2 regions of the Microcoleus sp. B3-D7 genome follow, and region 2 is predicted to be linked to the other one. Evidence: riboswitches for the same ligand, from Rfam matches in the RefSeq annotation. Region 2 holds a riboswitch; the other holds the start of a gene.
What was found. Region 2 has a riboswitch for cobalamin ahead of QUB25_RS15110 (DUF1636 domain-containing protein). Riboswitches for the same ligand answer to the same signal wherever they lie in the genome.
Positions count from the first base shown of each region.

Region 1: another riboswitch for cobalamin. It lies ahead of QUB25_RS04825 (hypothetical protein); the one in region 2 lies ahead of QUB25_RS15110 (DUF1636 domain-containing protein).

Region 1 covers NZ_JAUBUE010000004.1:56,821-64,721, reverse strand. Annotated here, with positions in the region: gene QUB25_RS04835 (ABC transporter ATP-binding protein) at 1-724, opposite strand, end outside; gene QUB25_RS04830 (methyltransferase domain-containing protein) at 974-1,828, opposite strand; gene QUB25_RS04825 (hypothetical protein) at 1,848-2,288, opposite strand; cobalamin riboswitch at 2,450-2,594, opposite strand; gene QUB25_RS04820 (Uma2 family endonuclease) at 2,633-3,211, opposite strand; gene QUB25_RS04815 (ABC transporter substrate-binding protein) at 3,419-4,813, opposite strand; gene QUB25_RS04810 (hypothetical protein) at 4,906-5,649, opposite strand; gene QUB25_RS04805 (hypothetical protein) at 5,778-5,954, shown strand; gene QUB25_RS04800 (leucine-rich repeat domain-containing protein) at 5,964-7,901, opposite strand, start outside.
Region 2 covers NZ_JAUBUE010000019.1:73,625-81,525, reverse strand. Annotated here, with positions in the region: gene QUB25_RS15125 (WD40 repeat domain-containing protein) at 1-747, opposite strand, end outside; gene QUB25_RS15120 (GTP-binding protein) at 735-1,706, opposite strand; gene cobW (cobalamin biosynthesis protein CobW) at 1,889-2,923, opposite strand; gene QUB25_RS15110 (DUF1636 domain-containing protein) at 3,293-3,703, opposite strand; cobalamin riboswitch at 3,726-3,872, opposite strand; gene QUB25_RS15105 (serine/threonine-protein kinase) at 4,007-5,983, shown strand; gene QUB25_RS15100 (serine/threonine-protein kinase) at 6,071-7,345, shown strand; gene QUB25_RS15095 (type IV pilin-like G/H family protein) at 7,337-7,901, opposite strand, start outside.

The DNA of each region.
Region 1 (7,901 bases), on a different contig from region 2:
CAAGCTGCAATTGTTCCAACACATCCCGCTGAGCAAAAACGGTTTCCGGTGTTCCTTCTAAAATCAGTTTTCCCCGATCCATTACAAACACCCAATCAGCCCAGCGGTAGATGAAATCGAGGTCATGACTTGCTAAAAGAATGGTGGTTCCAGCGCTGTGAATTTGTTGAAGTAAACCGATCAGTTGTCGGGTGTGACGCGGGTCGAGATAGGCGGTAGGTTCATCTAACAGCAGCAGTTTGGGCTTGAGAACCATGATATCGGCGATGGAAACCCGCTTTTTCTGGCCCAAACTGAGATTGTGAATTGGTTCGCGGGCGAGTTCGCTTAGATCGAATTGCTCGATCGCCTGCTGCACCTGTTGAGCAATTTCGGATTCTCTTAAGCCTAAATTGTACAATCCATAGGAAATATCTTCTTCTACCGTCGAAGCTACTAATTGATGTTCGGGATTTTGAAAGACGAGTCCGATTTGTTGGCGCAGTTGCATCAAAGATTTGCGATCGTAGCGAAAGGGTTCACCTTGCCAGCTAATAATTCCCTGTTGCGGTTGATATAAGCCATTTGCTAACAGAAAAAAGGTAGTTTTGCCACAGCCATTTTGACCGATTAGCCCGCACCGTTTCCCGGCGGGGACTTTGAGATTTAAACCCTGAATTGCCACTCGCGAACCGCAGGGATAGGAGTAGGAAGTGCCAGCGAATTCGAGAATCCATTCAGACATATTCGTTATTTTTTATTTTTTATAGCCTTGTTCCCAGGCTCTGCCTGGGAAGAAATACCCGGAGGCTATGCCTCCAATTACCGATTCCCGATGAATGATTACCAATTACCGATTACCGATTTCCATTGTATAGCAATCGTTGCAGGAGTCGTAAACTTTTTACCCCACCCCAACCCTCCCCTTATCAAGGGGAGGGAGTAAGAAATTCACAAATGATTTAGGATTGCTATATTTGTGTCAGCCTCGATCTTATTTTGACAACTGCCAAAGTTGCATTTCATAACAAAGATGTTGCTCAAAAAGTTTGCCCGCTTCCAATCCTTCAACCACCAGCTTTTTGAACCAGCGGCGAAATATCCAGCGCAGGAATTTGTGGACGGGCGGAACTGTTATCGCAATTAAATCTGCAACATAGATCATCGTATTCAGTCCATACCTGCGGAAAGTATCGACATACAAATCGATAGTCGGCAAAATATGGGCGGAAATATCCTCACTTTTTACTAAAGTGAATCCAGCCTGCTTTAATGCTGCATGAAGTTCCGTAACAACATGACAATTAGAGAACATTCCCTCTTTATAATTAGCATCAGATCGCAGCATATCGGCCAGCAGCACGTAGCCACCCTGATTGAGGATTTTGGCGGCACCGTTAGCAATATCAACAGCCGACATATACTGGCTACTTTCGCTAAAGAGAATAAGATCGTAGAAATGGGTTGCTTTGAAGTCTTCAAACCTCGTGAGGTGGAAGATTGCCCGATCGCCAGTACACTTAAGAAAGCGCTGCTGTTGAAACGGATCGGGTGCGAGCCCTTCCACTGCAAAACCTCGATCGAGCAAATAAGCCGCATTTCCGCCAATCCCGCAGCCCACATCCAGTATCGTATGAGTGCCTTTGGGGATCGCATCCAACAGTTTTACAGTATAAGCTTGCTGAGCCAGGCGCAATCGTGCGATCGTTAGTTCGTCAGCGGGCACAGGTAGGGTTTCCCAATAGCCGTAGTGAAGGTAGGGCGAATCTGTCAGGCCCAAATAGTAATTAAGCGCTGCATTTTGGTAGCGAGTTACTTTGGAAATTTCGATGGATTTTGGCTGCGACATTCGGAAAATTTAGTAAGTTTTAGGATTTCGGGCAGAGTTGAAATTCTTCCCAGCGCCTGCATACTTGTTCATAGCACTCAACAGGAGAAATTGCCAATTTTTGCAACAAATTGATATCAATCTGACCGTTGGCGATCGACAAAAATATAATGACTTCCTTGGGTTCGTAGCCAGCAATGATTTGGAGCAAATTTGAAACAGTGTTTTCCTCTATTTCTAGTTGTTGCAAATAAACGGTTGCCTCCAAGTCGGAAATAAATTGCAGATCGTACTTGATAGTATCTACGCTCCAATTCACCGAGCCGTTAATGGGAGTATTGATTTTGCAAGCAACCAAGCCTCGTCCTCGATGCAAAAAGCCATTCCAAGCAGTATGTCCGATCGACAAAATATTCTGATGAATAAACAAGTTTTGCCAGTAGCCAAAACTACCCTGCCAAACACTATCTTCGATTCGCATTTGTTTTCATTTCCATTAAAATAAAATACGCTTCAGAACCCAGATCAAATTACATCAGCGTTCATCTGTGTTTATCTGCTGATATCTGCGGTTAAAAAAACCCAATCCAATAATAAAAAAAATAATAAACTCACCATCATCCATACCTCGCAGATGAAAAACAACAGGTAAACAAATCGGCGGGCATCCTGACTCAGAGCTCCAACGATCTCATTACAGTTGCGGGACAGCGCCGGATTCGCACCGAACTTTCCCCCTTGCGTCTGATGGCTGTTCTCCATCAGAGCCGATCAATATACGGGGATATTACCACTATTTGCGATATTTGACAAAAAAGCGTCCGCCTATTCACCAAACTCAATATTTTCATACAAATCGGCCAGCAAAATTTCCACAGCAACAGATGTTAAACTCAGCCGATCGCCCATACAGCTATATTCCGAAAAAATCCACTTATTCGCATCTGTTTTAGAATATTGCTCCACCCGTAGTCGATATTGGTCGATTAATAAATATTCCTGAAAGCTAGGAATACTCCGATAGGCAGCAAACTTTTCATCGCGGTCATAAGCTTTAGTACCTTTAGATAGCACCTCAGCAATGAACACAGGATTAGTAATTGTATCCGTCCGTCCAGATTGCAGCTCGATCGGTTTCGCAACCACCATCACATCCGGGTAAGTATAATTATTAAGCTGGGGAATCCACAGCCGCTGATCCGAACTGAAAGTCCGATATGGTTTCCCTTTTAACGCCAGTTTCAGCGCAACAACTAAATTAGTGGTAATTTCATTGTGATCCGGTGTGCCGCCAGCCATCAGAACAATCTCCCCATTGATAAATTCATGCCGCTCCTGAGAATTGATTTCTAATTCTAGATATTCCTCAGCGGTGTAGGTTTTGGTTTCAACGGGCGCGATCATACACAACGCTCTCCTTTAATCTACTCATTTCATTTTATCTTAAAAATTTGGCTAATTTAACAGAAAAATAGATTTTAATCATGCTAAGAAACAGGCAAGATGCCTGTTCCACAAAGAGGGAATTTTATTGTGGGGTGGGCATTCTGCCCGCCCCTGAAAGGCTGATTGAGAATGTGCAAGATGTGAGCCCAATCGCACTTAACAAAATTACCGCAGCGGGACAAAGTTATAGCCAGTGCTTCCTCCTTGCTTAACTTGTACTAAAATCGGCTTCCCCGCGCGATCGCCCGTCGGCAAAAACTTCACATCCTCGCTCGATCCTGCTGTCGAAAAATTCGCATTTCTGAGTGCTTGTTGCAATCCTTCCCGCGTATTGCTTTGCCGCAAGCCAGCGATCACAGCTTGAGTCGCGTCAAAACTCGTTGCTGTTCGCCAATTCACAATGCCTCCCCAACGCTGGCGGGCATTTTCTGGGAAACGGCTACCGGGATTAGTGTCAGGATGCCAGGGAACGGGCAAAACAAGCCCGTCAACGTCTTTTTGTCCGTCTTTTAAAGTTTGAAAGGTGTAGAGCGTAGTGCTGCCGTAGAGTGGCAATTTGCCTCGATTGATGCGAGCCAGAGAAATCGCACGGTCAATGCGATCGACGTGGGGTGCTACCATCAATCCTTGTGCACCTTTGCTGACAGCATCGGCGATCGCACTTTCGGGATTAAAAGAGGGTACTGAAAAGTCGCAAACAGTAGGAACTAATTTGCCTCCAGCAGCAGTAAGAGATGCCACAAATTCATCTTTAAATGATATGTTATCCGGTGCTTGGGAGTCATAACAAACGGCAATATTAGTTTTGCGTTCTGTTTTGACTGCATATTCTGCTAGGGGAGCAGCCATGACGCTAATATTGGGAACAGTCCGAAAGATGTAACTGCCAAATCCTGAGAGATTATTGGCAAAGCTAGTCGGTGTCACCATTACCAGTTTTTCTTGCTGATAGAGCGGAGCAGCTTCGAGAGATGCGTTGCTAGCATTGTGTCCAATTACGGCTAGTATACTCGGATCTTTTGTCAATGTCTTTGCAACATCTCTGACCACTTCTGGACTATTGTCATCGTTGACAATTTCTACTTGCAGTTTTGCGCCGTTGATGCCACCGCTAGTATTGACTTCATCCTGAGCTTGGGCTACACCTCGAAGGATTTCTTGCGCGACATTGGGGTTGCTACCAATGGGGACGCTGACAGCGAGTTTTAAGTAAGAACCATTGCTGGTTGTGGCATTATTCAAATAAATAATGGCATTATTCAAATAAATAATGGTTTCGGGATCGTTGCGATTTTGTTGCAGCGAATCCTGAAATTTTTTGACGGCTGCTTGGTAATCTCTATTGACAAAAGCTTCAACGCCGGCTTTTTTTTGGGCTGTTGTTTGGGATGTCACCAATAGCTGATTTCCTAAACTGATGCGATTGGCGATTGCTCCCGATGTATCTGAGCTTTTTCCCTTGAATAAACCGGGAAGGAACTTGTACGCGCCAAACGCAATTAAGCCGAGAGCAACAATAAAAAAGATGGGCGGTGGACTTTTTTTGTGATCTTGGGACATAGTTTTTCTCCTTATTTTGATAGTGTTTGGAGGTCGAACCTCGGGGTAAGTATTCCCATCAGAGCCTGGGAAGAGAAAATTCCATCTAAACCTCACTTTCCACGAAGTCCCCAATAGAGCGCGCCCCAAAGTTGGAAAACCTGCATTGCTTCCTCGTCATAGCCTTTAGTTTTGAAAATAGCCTCTGCCTGTTTTAGGTGGCTTATTGCTTGTTGTTTGTTTTTTGTTTGGTCTTGGTTAAGCAAAGCCGATGCCAATTTGATGTGAGCATCAGCATCATTGGAGTCACTTCTAATTGCTGTTTCCCAGTGGACAATCTCCTCCTCTATAGTCTCCCATTGAAGTTCTTCGCTAGAATTTTGTTGTCTGGGAAAGCCTTCAAGACCGTAATTTTTGATATTCAGAAATGTCGCAATGACTTCTGCTTTTTTATGCTTGTCTCTCAAACCAGTGCTGAAGTATGAAGTTAAAGGCACAGACCGCTTGCCTGACTCCAGCACCAGACATACACGATACTTAATACTCTCACTATCCTCAATCTTCTGTATTTCCACACCTGAAATATCTTGAATCAGGTGTTTGACCACTTTGATTTTGAAAATGAGTGGTTGTTCCCACTTGAAAGTCAGATGACCGAGATTTTTATCAAATGTAACGCTCTCAATCTGTGAGAATATTACCAACATCAAACCAATTACAGCAAATAAATAAAGGAAAACACTGCCGGAATACCAACCAAAAGGCAAACCAAATGCCAAAAAACTACCCCCAACGAATAGATTCATCCAAAATGCCGCCGTCTCTCGCATTTCCAGCTTGTCTGATGTTTCTTTCATGATTTTATATTTAATCAATTTCCCGCTAATGTTATTAACATAATCAAACAAGCCCAAGTGAAAGTCAATTCATTAAATTCATTAATTAAGTTCATAAAAATCATATTTGTATCTTTGGGGCGGGCAGGATGCCCACCCCACAAGAGTTTCAGGGAAAGTGCCTGTTTCCCGATCCCGTTTCTGGTGCGATCGCACACAGTGCCTTTCCCGATAATGCTAGGATCGTAGAACAAGTAAGTGCGATCGACTTTGGTGAATTCATGTGTTTGTGTGCAACTATAAGTGCGATCGGCTTGTACCTCTAATTTTTGGAGCTATAAATAATTCCAATGTGCCCAATCGCAGGTAGACTCTGGCTTGATCGGGCAAATCTTGGGAGAGATCGGATTTCCACCGATGTGAAATAACATCAGGTTAGTCAAGGATTGTAAGGGTTTGATATCGCTGATTTTATTGTCATTAAGTTCGAGCCACTCAAGTTGAGTCAAGGATTGTAAGTGTTTGATGTCGCTGATTTGATTATTTCGGAGGATGAGATTAGTCAGGTTGGTCAAAAATTCTAGCGGTTTGATGTCGCTAATTTGATTGTTTTGGAGTTCGAGCCATTCAAGTTTAGTCAAATATTCTAAAGGTTTGATATCGCCTATTTTATTGTCGCCGAGTCCGAGAACAGTCAGGTTAGTCAAGGATTGCAATGGTTTGATGTCAGTAATTTCATTGACGTGGAGGTTTAGAGTAGTTAGGTTAGTCAAGGATTGTAAGGGTTTGATATCGCTAATTTCATTGTTTATGAGACCGAGCATAGTCAGGTTAGTTAAGGATTGCAATGGTTGGATGTCGCTGATTTGATTGTTTTCAAGCCCGAGTTGAGTGAGGTTAGTCAAAGATTGCAATGGTTGGATATCGCCGATCCTATTGTTGTAGAGGCCGAGATTAGTCAACTTGGTTAAAGATTGCAATGGTTTGATCTCACTGATTAGATTATCGCTGAGACCGAGATGAGTCAGATTAGTCAAGGATTGCAAGGGTTTTATATCGCTGATTTGATTTTTGTGGACTAAAAGTTTAGTCAGGTTCGTTAAGGATTGCAAGGGTTTGATGTCAGTGATTTCATTACTGTTGAGGTCGAGTTCCGTGAGACTCGAAAGTTTCTGATTAGCTGCATCGCACTCAGTAGTTTCAGCTTTTTCCAACAACACTTCAACAGTATGTTTAGCTTCAGCGCTCAAATTTGCTTTTTCGTGACACCAATCACCAAATGTTTGTCCCGTGTATTCTGATTGTTTCTGAGTGACTGATGAAGAAGGTGTATTTCTAGATAATTCTATAACGGGAACCGCATTTCCGTGCAGCTTTATCTGAGTCAGGTTAGTTAAAGATTGCAAGGGTTTTATATCGCTAATTTGATTGTTTTTGAGGTACAGATTAGTCAGTTTAGTCAAAGATTGCAAGGGTTGAATGTCGCTGATTTTATTGTTGTTGAGATTGAGCCAAGTCAGTCTAGTCAAAGATTGCAAGGGTTGGATATCGCTGACTTTATTGTTTTCGAGTTTGAGTACCGAAAGTCTAGTCAAAAATTGCAACGGTTTGATGTCACTGATTTGATTATCGCTAAGGGAGAGATTATACAGATTAGGCCAAAATTGCAAGGGTTGAATATCACTGATTTGATTGTTGCTGAGGGAGAGATCAATCAGTTTAGTCAAAGATTGCAAGGGTTGAATGTCACTGATTAGATTGTTGCTGAGGGAAAGATTATCCTCCAGGTTAGTCAAAGATTGCAAGGGTTTGATGTCGCTGATTTGATTGTTGCTGAGGGAGAGATTAGTCAGTTTAGTCAAAGATTGCAAGGGTTTGATGTCGCTGATTTGATTGTTGCTGAGGGAGAGGTTAGTCAGTTTAGTCAAAGATTCCAAGGGTTGAATATCACTGATTTGATTACCGCTGAGTAAGAGAGTATTCAGTTCAGGCAAAGATTGTAAGGGCTTGATGTCGTTGATTTGATTACCGCTGAGCGTGAGTTGAGTCAATTTAGTCAAAGATTGCAAGGGCTTGATATCGCTGATTTGACTATTTCGGAGTTCGAGAGTAGACAGGTTAGTCAAGAATTGCAAGGGTTCGATATCCCTGATTTCATTTAGGCTGAGGTCGAGTTCCGTGATACTCGAAAGTTTCCGAGCGGCTGCATCACAATCAGTAGTCTCAGCTTCCTTTAAGAGCACCTCAACAGTATGTCTAGCTTCTGGACTCAA
Region 2 (7,901 bases):
CAAAGGCGCACCCAAGGAATTAGTTTTATCCGACCAAGCTAACTCCCGAACTTTCCCCGGAAAACCCTGCATTACCCAGGGTTCAAAATTGCCCCATTCATTAACAATTAGAGTATTGTCCATATTGCCGCAAGCTAAATATTCCCCTTGTGGCGACCAAGAAACTGCACCAGTTGCGGAGGGTACTGATAAAATTTCCGGGTCTTCGTCCCAGTCTTCGCCATGCCAAACTTTGACGCCTTGATAGCCGCTAACTGCCAGATATTGAACCATCGGATGCCATGCTAAATCGAGTATAGATGATGACTCGAAATTCAGCGTTACTTCCACAACATTATCCTCAACATTCCATACTTGAACGTAGCGACCCATACTGAAAGCTAACTGGTTGCAGTTGGGACTCCAAGCTAACTTATCAACCCAAACGCGCTGGTTATCCAAATCAGCAATTAATTCCCCAGAATTAACGCGCCAAATTCGCACTTTTCCATCTTGTCCGCCAGCAGCTAGGAATTGGCTGTCGCGGGAAAAAGACAAGCAATCGGCTGATTTACCCGTGGCAGTTTGTAGCGTTTGCAATGACAATTCATTAACTGCCCCTACTTTCGCCAGCATCACTTCGCCTGCCGCAGAACAGACTCCTAAAGTTGTGCCATCCCGCGACCAAGTAACAGCAGTTAGGTAGTCAGACAGCATGGCTGCGGCGTGAAATTTCAGGGTTTGTTCGCTACTTTTTAAACTAGACACCGACGGAAATCCTCTCGCAATTGATTTTCGTTTAAGTTGCGGCCGATGAATACGAGTTCATTTTTCGGAGTTTCGGTGGCTTTCCAAGGTCTATCCGGTCGGCCATCGAACACCATGTGTACTCCTTGGAAAACAAATCGCTTGTTGTCTGCGGCAACATTCAAAATTCCTTTTGTCCGAAAGATATTCGGGCCTTGAGTTCGCAACAATTCCTCCATCCAATCACTGAATTTGTTGCGGTCAATAGCGCCAGATTCTACTATTGCGACCGAAGTAACAGTTTCGTCGTGTTCGTGAGTGTGTTCGCCCAAAAAGTCTGGTTCGATTTCTAAGGCCCGGTTCAAATCAAATGCTTTGATGCCCAACAAAGCATCCATTTCTAATTCAGCGTTGCGGGTACGGTGAATTTTTGCCATTGCATTCATGGCGCGAATTCGCTTTTCTAATTCGGCCAATTCTTCGTCAGTCACTAAATCAGTTTTGTTGAGCAAAACTACATCAGCAAAGGCAATTTGTTCTTGAGCTTCGTCTGCCTCCCAGTGCTGCCAGATGTGTTTGGCATCGACTACCGTGACAACTGCGTCTAGCAGCAATTTGCCCCGCATATCTTCGTCTACAAAAAAGGTTTGAATTACGGGTGCGGGGTCGGCTAAACCTGTGGTTTCGATGACTATGTGATCGAATTTGTCTCGCCGCTTCATTAAGTTACCGATAATCCGAATTAAATCGCCTCGGACTGTACAGCAAATGCAGCCGTTGTTCATCTCGAAAATTTCTTCATCGGCATCAATTATCAGTTGGTTGTCGATGCCTACTTCGCCGAATTCGTTGACGATGACTGCAACTTTTTTGCCGTGTTCCTGTGTTAAAATGCGGTTCAGCAGCGTGGTTTTGCCTGCACCTAAATAGCCTGTGAGAACGGTAACAGGAACTGATTCGATCGCCCCAGCAGTCACCATACTTGACCTCGATTATTGTACAATGATAACCATTATCGCTATTGTACACCAGACCTGCTGGCAGCGCCCACAATATTAAATAATGTTAATAAATTGTTTGTCAGAGCTTGTCGGGGCAAGTTTTACCAATAATATTTGCTGCCATTCAAAATATCGATAAACCCGCCCCTCTCAGATGACAATTAATTGTTAATCATAGCTGCAATTCGATCGCGCTCTAACTCTCGACCGATCAGCACTAATTTGGTTTGGCGGAGTTCAGAAGGTTGCCAAGGACGATCGTAAAAATATTCTATCCGCGAGCCCACACCTTGCAACACCATCCTCATCGGTTTCTTGGGAACCGCCACAAACCCTTTAATCCGATATATTTCCTCCTGCTGCATCAAGGATTGCAGTTTTTTCACCAATGCTTCAGGTTCAAATTCGCGATCGGCAATAAAGTAAGTCGAGTTAATATCATCATCGTGTTCGTGTTCCTCCTCAGCATCGTGGTGACTGGGGCGAGACTCCAAATCATCCTCAACCGCCGCATTAAATCCCATGATCACATCAGGGTTAATTTCGCCACCTTTGCAGGGCACAATTTTTACACTCGGACGCAACTCTTGTTGCAACCAGCTTTGGACTTTCTTGTGAGTTTCCGCATCTACGCGATCGACCTTCGTTAAAAGTACCATATCGGCACAGGCTAACTGGTCTTCAAACAATTCCTCGATCGGAGTTTCGTGATCCAAACTATCATCAGCCTGTCGCTGTGCCATCAAAGCATCGATATCACCGACAAAAGTACCGCTAGCAATAGCTTCGCAATCGACAACAGCAACAACACCGTCCACAGTAGCACCGGTGCGAATTTCCGGCCAGCGAAAAGCTTGAATCAAAGGTTTAGGAAGTGCGAGGCCAGAAGTCTCTATTACAATACAATCAATTTGTTCTCTGCGCTTCAACAGTTCCTGCATAGTCGGCAAGAATTCCTCTTGAACAGTGCAGCAAAGACAACCATTTGTTAGTTCTACAATATTGCTGCTGACATTTTCTTCTTCGTCGCAAACTTGACAATCGCGCAGGAGTTCTCCGTCAATTCCGATTTCGCCAAATTCGTTAACCAGAACAGCAATGCGGCGACCGTGATTATTTTGCAATAAGTGGCGAATTAAAGTAGTTTTGCCGCTACCGAGAAAACCAGTGATGACAGTAACAGGGATTTTGTGCATTGATAATTTTGTGCTTATTTGGTGGTGGGATATCTTGTTCCGAGGCTCTGCCTGGGAATACCGATCTAGAGGCTGTTGCCTCGCTGGAATAAAGGAGCGCTTTTAACACGAGGCCGAGCCTCTGGCTATGCGATCCCAGGCCGAGAACGTAGGTAACAACTTAAGACGGAAACCTACAATAAAAGTCGCTTTTAGGCGAAATCTAGATCCCCCTAAATCCCCCTTAAGAAGGGGGACTTTGAGAATATTTCTTGTCCCCCCCTTATTAAGGGGGGTTAGGGGGAATCTAGATTTCGATAAAAACAAGAGAAACGGTCGGTTTGAAGTTAAGTTGTCACCAATGGACAGAGCATGGTAACGAGAAAGGCTCTAATTTGCCAGCGGTGGAATCTTTGCTAAAACGCCTTTTTTCAGAGCTTGAGGACGCTCAGACCAAGGCAACAAACCGTCCGGTTTAGCATAGTATTGACCCGCGCATTCGAGTACCGCCTCGATGCTTTCCGCCTCATTTGCTGGTAAATCGCCAAACAGATAAGTGTACTTTCCTACAGCAGCAAAAGACACCGCACAAGAGTGACTGCAAGCACTCATGCACTCAACTTCTTGAATCTCAAACTTATCAGAAAACTCCCAATCTTTAGCGAGTTGCGACAAATTTTCCATAAATTGTTGGCCGCCGCTTTTGCCTTCGCGCTTGCCGTTTTTCCAAACACTAGCGCAAGCAGTGCAAACAAACAGATTGTGCTTTGTGCGTACAGCCGCATTAATTCCATCCATCATCCGTACCTCGCAGATGCGTTCAAAAGTGAGTTAGATATCGGCGGGCATTCTGACTTTAGAAACAACAAGCGTTTCATTACAGTTGCGGGACAGCGCCGGACTTGCACCGAACTTTCCCCGTTTCCTCTAACGGCTGCTCCCCGCTAGAACCGATCGCGAAATCAAATCCTATCACACTTGCCGCCTTTTTTCAAAAAAGTTATGTTTGTAGGAGCGATCGTTTCGTTCTTAGTAAGGACTAAAGTCCTTATAAGATAACGGCTTCAGGACTAAAGTCCTTACTACAAAGCATAGTAATTACCTATGAACGCTTTTCCTGACTTTTTCCAACATGGCTATCAAATAAGTCGCGAAATCGGATACAACAGTTTGGGCGGCCGCGTCACCTATCTCGCCACAAAAATTAACACAAAAAAATCCGTTGTAATTAAGCAATTTCAATTTGCCCAGTTAGGTGCTAACTGGGCAGAATACGAAGCTTACGAACAAGAAATTAAAGTTTTGCAAAATCTGGATCGTCCTGGCATTCCACGCTATCTCGATTCTTTTCAAACTGACAGCGGTTTCTGCATGGTGCAGGAATACAAAAATGCCGAATCTGCTGTCGCCCGGACTTTTTCGCCGCCGGATATCAAGCAAATTGCGATCGCAACTTTAGAAATTCTAGCTTACCTGCAATCCCAAAAACCGCCCGTAATCCACCGCGACATCAAACCGGAAAACTTGTTAATCGATGACGAGTTAAATGTTTACCTAGTAGACTTCGGTTTTGCGCGCTTGGGAGGCGGAAACATCGCCGCCAGCAGCGTAGTCAAAGGCACAATGGGATTCATGCCACCAGAGCAAATGTTTAACCGGGAATTAACACAAGCATCCGACCTTTACGGCTTGGGTGCGACGCTAATTTGTTTGTTAACTGGTACGAAATCTGGGGATGTCGGCAACTTGATCGGTGATAATTATAGCATTCATTTTCGGCATTTAGTACCGCCGTTGCAGCAGGGTTGGATGAACTGGCTGGAAAGGATGGTAGCACCGAGATTGCAAGACCGATACAAGTCAGCCGCTAATGCTTTAGCCGTTCTGGAATCTCTCGATGTTAGCCGCTTGCCGAAAGTCAGAAGTAATCGCGAGCGCCTGGAGTTAACCGCTACAGAATTGGGAGAAACAATAACAGAAGTAATCGAAATTAGCAACCCAATTCCAGATACAATGCTTGCGGGCAGATGGGAAGTTGCCGCGCATCCGAACGACCCGCCACACACACCTTACGACCACCCTTGGATATCGTTTGAGCCGCAGAAATTTGAGAGCAATAATGTTGCTTGCAAAATCCTAGTTGATACCACACAATTGCTGGCAAGTCAAGCTTATGATCGCTATATAATCTTGCATACTAATTCCGAACCCGACAGTTATAAACTAGAAATCCAAGTCACAACAGCTACCCTCCCTATACCAGAACTAACTACTTTATTGTCTAAGGGCAACCTGATTTTTATGTGCTGCTTTGTCTTATTCGCCTTTCTCTTTAATATGGGCGACGCCTATGACATTGCTTTCGGTATTATTATGAGCTTAGTCTATGGATTTGCCGTTGCTGAAATCACACTCTTAGCAGAATCACAGGGTAATAAAAAAACTTGGGTAGGAGGATTATTGGGATCGCTAATAGGATTAATTTTATCTTTTTTTGTTAAGTCTGGTTTTATTGAAGTTCTTGGTAATTTTCCCAAATCGAACAATATAATTCTATCAATTGCTGCCTTGATATGGATGGTAATTGCGCCGATATTCTTTAGTTTATGTGGAGCTGCACTTGGAAGTATGATGAATAGGGCTTTGGCTATGACTCTGGCTATTATCGTGCAATTTTTATTATGTGCATTGCTTATTCTCGCGGCAATGATCGAGGGTGAAGGTTCCTGGGCAGCATTTTTTATTTTGCTAACCAATTTGTGTTGCATGATAGTTTATACGATTTTTCATAATCCGATTGACGAGCAGACTAGCCTCAGAAGCATTATTAACATACGTCGTAAAACAATAGCTTTTCTCGCTGCCGGATTTTGTAATAGCTTGGGAGTAGCATTTCGACTGTTTTTAAACGTTGTCGCTCAACGAGAATGGGTTGAACCAATGGAAATAGTAGCTGTAGGAGGAGCGACAATCGCCTCTTTAGCTGTCACGGCTATTCCATTACTTGAGATGATTGTTTTTAAACCGAATAGAATTATTGCTAATTATCGCAAATTACAAGCTAGTTTAATTAAACCTTAAATAATGGCTCGCTTGTTTTACTGATTTTTTGAGGACTGAAGTCCTTACTACAAACCTTTTTGGAACTGAAGTTGTGATTGCCAAGCTATGAATAATTTTCCTGACTTTTCCAACTACGGCTATCAAGTAACTCGCGAACTCGGACACAACCGCGCGGGCGGTAGAGTTACTTATCTCGCTACCGAAATTAATACCAAACGTTCCGTTGTTGTCAAACAATTTCAATTTGCCCAGACTGGCGCTAATTGGGCGGAATATCAAGCTTATGAAAAAGAAATTCAGATTTTGCGGGCACTCGATAACCCCAACATTCCCCGTTATTTAGATTCTTTCCAAACTGCATCGGGTTTCTGCATGGTACAGGAATACAAAAATGCTAATTCCCTGGCAACTTCGCCGCAGCAAACACCGCAAAAAACCAAGCAAATTGCTATCTCTGTGTTAGAAATACTCAAATACCTGCAAAATCGGGTGCCGCCAGTTATCCACCGAGATTTAAAGCCGGAAAATATCTTGGTGGACGATCGCCTCAATGTCAGCCTTGTCGATTTCGGATTTGCTAGAATCGGCGGGGGAGAAGTCGCTGCCAGCAGCGTTGTCAAAGGCACCTTGGGCTTTATGCCGCCAGAACAAATGTTCAACCGCCAGCTAACAGTCGCATCCGATTTATACAGTCTCGGCGCCACGCTAATTTGCTTGCTAATCGGCATCAATTCTACCGAAATTGGCAGCTTGATGGACGACACGGGGCGGATTAATTTTAAATATCGCTTACCGCAGCTAACTCCAGAATTTCTTGACTGGCTGCAAAAAATGGTGCAACCGAATTTGAAACACCGCTATGCTTCCGCAGATGCAGCCCTCAATGATTTAATTCCCCTGAAGGTAGTTCGCCAGCCTAAAACATCAAAACTTCCACTCATATCAATCGGAGTGTTGACAGCAAGTGCTGCTATTTTTATCCCGTTTATCCTGAAATCTCCTAAACCTCAACAAGTAGTTAAATCTCAATCCGAAGCCAGAAAACCGAATTTAAAACCTGTGACTCAAGTGATGTTAACTAGCGAGATAATATCCCCCAATATTATAGATTTTGTGTCTTTAAAAAAACAACAGAAAGTCTATTTTGCGGTCAGTGTCACTAACTTGTCAAAGGGAGAATATCAAGGTATTTGTAAGTTATTTAACCCTCAAGGAAAATTGGTGGCTCAGGGTCAATCTCGTTTAATGACAACTGCAGATAGACTAAAAACTTGGTGCGGGTACAACTTTAAAAATTATGAGCAACCTGGAAATTGGAAGTTTGAATTTTATTTAGACAATCAAAGAATGGCTCAAAATAGTTTAAAGGTATTACCTTAAAATAGTTGTATAGGGCGGGCAGTGAGTTTCTCTGCCGTCAAAAGTTGGCTGAATCGGATAGCTTGCATACCCCTCAATTGACGGCTCGCTTTCGCAGATGACCGAAATTGTTGTTAGTTGATTGCTAAGATATTTTTTGAAAGCAAATACTGCTCCTGTGTATACTGCGCCGTGCCTTGTGCCTTCCCATTCTTCACCTATAGGTATAGCAATCACGACACTTCCGCTTTCAACTTGTGCTGGTTCGCGCTTATTCTCCAAGACTTGAACTGGGTTCATTATTGATACTGGGTTCATTATTGATGATGACAGAATTTTGTACTTATAGTTATTTGTGGCTCTCATTTTGACACCCAACCCTTCCAGGGAATCACTAAATTTGTTATTTTTTGCATAGTAAGCTTGCTGCGCTTCATTGATCGAAGTAATATCTTGTTTCACTTGTGGCCATCGCGCACTGCTTGACATCACAATAGTGTTGAGTTTGAAATTGTAAAAAGATGCTAGTATGCCAGCAAAAAATCCGCTGTAAATTACAGTCCGTACCACCAGACTA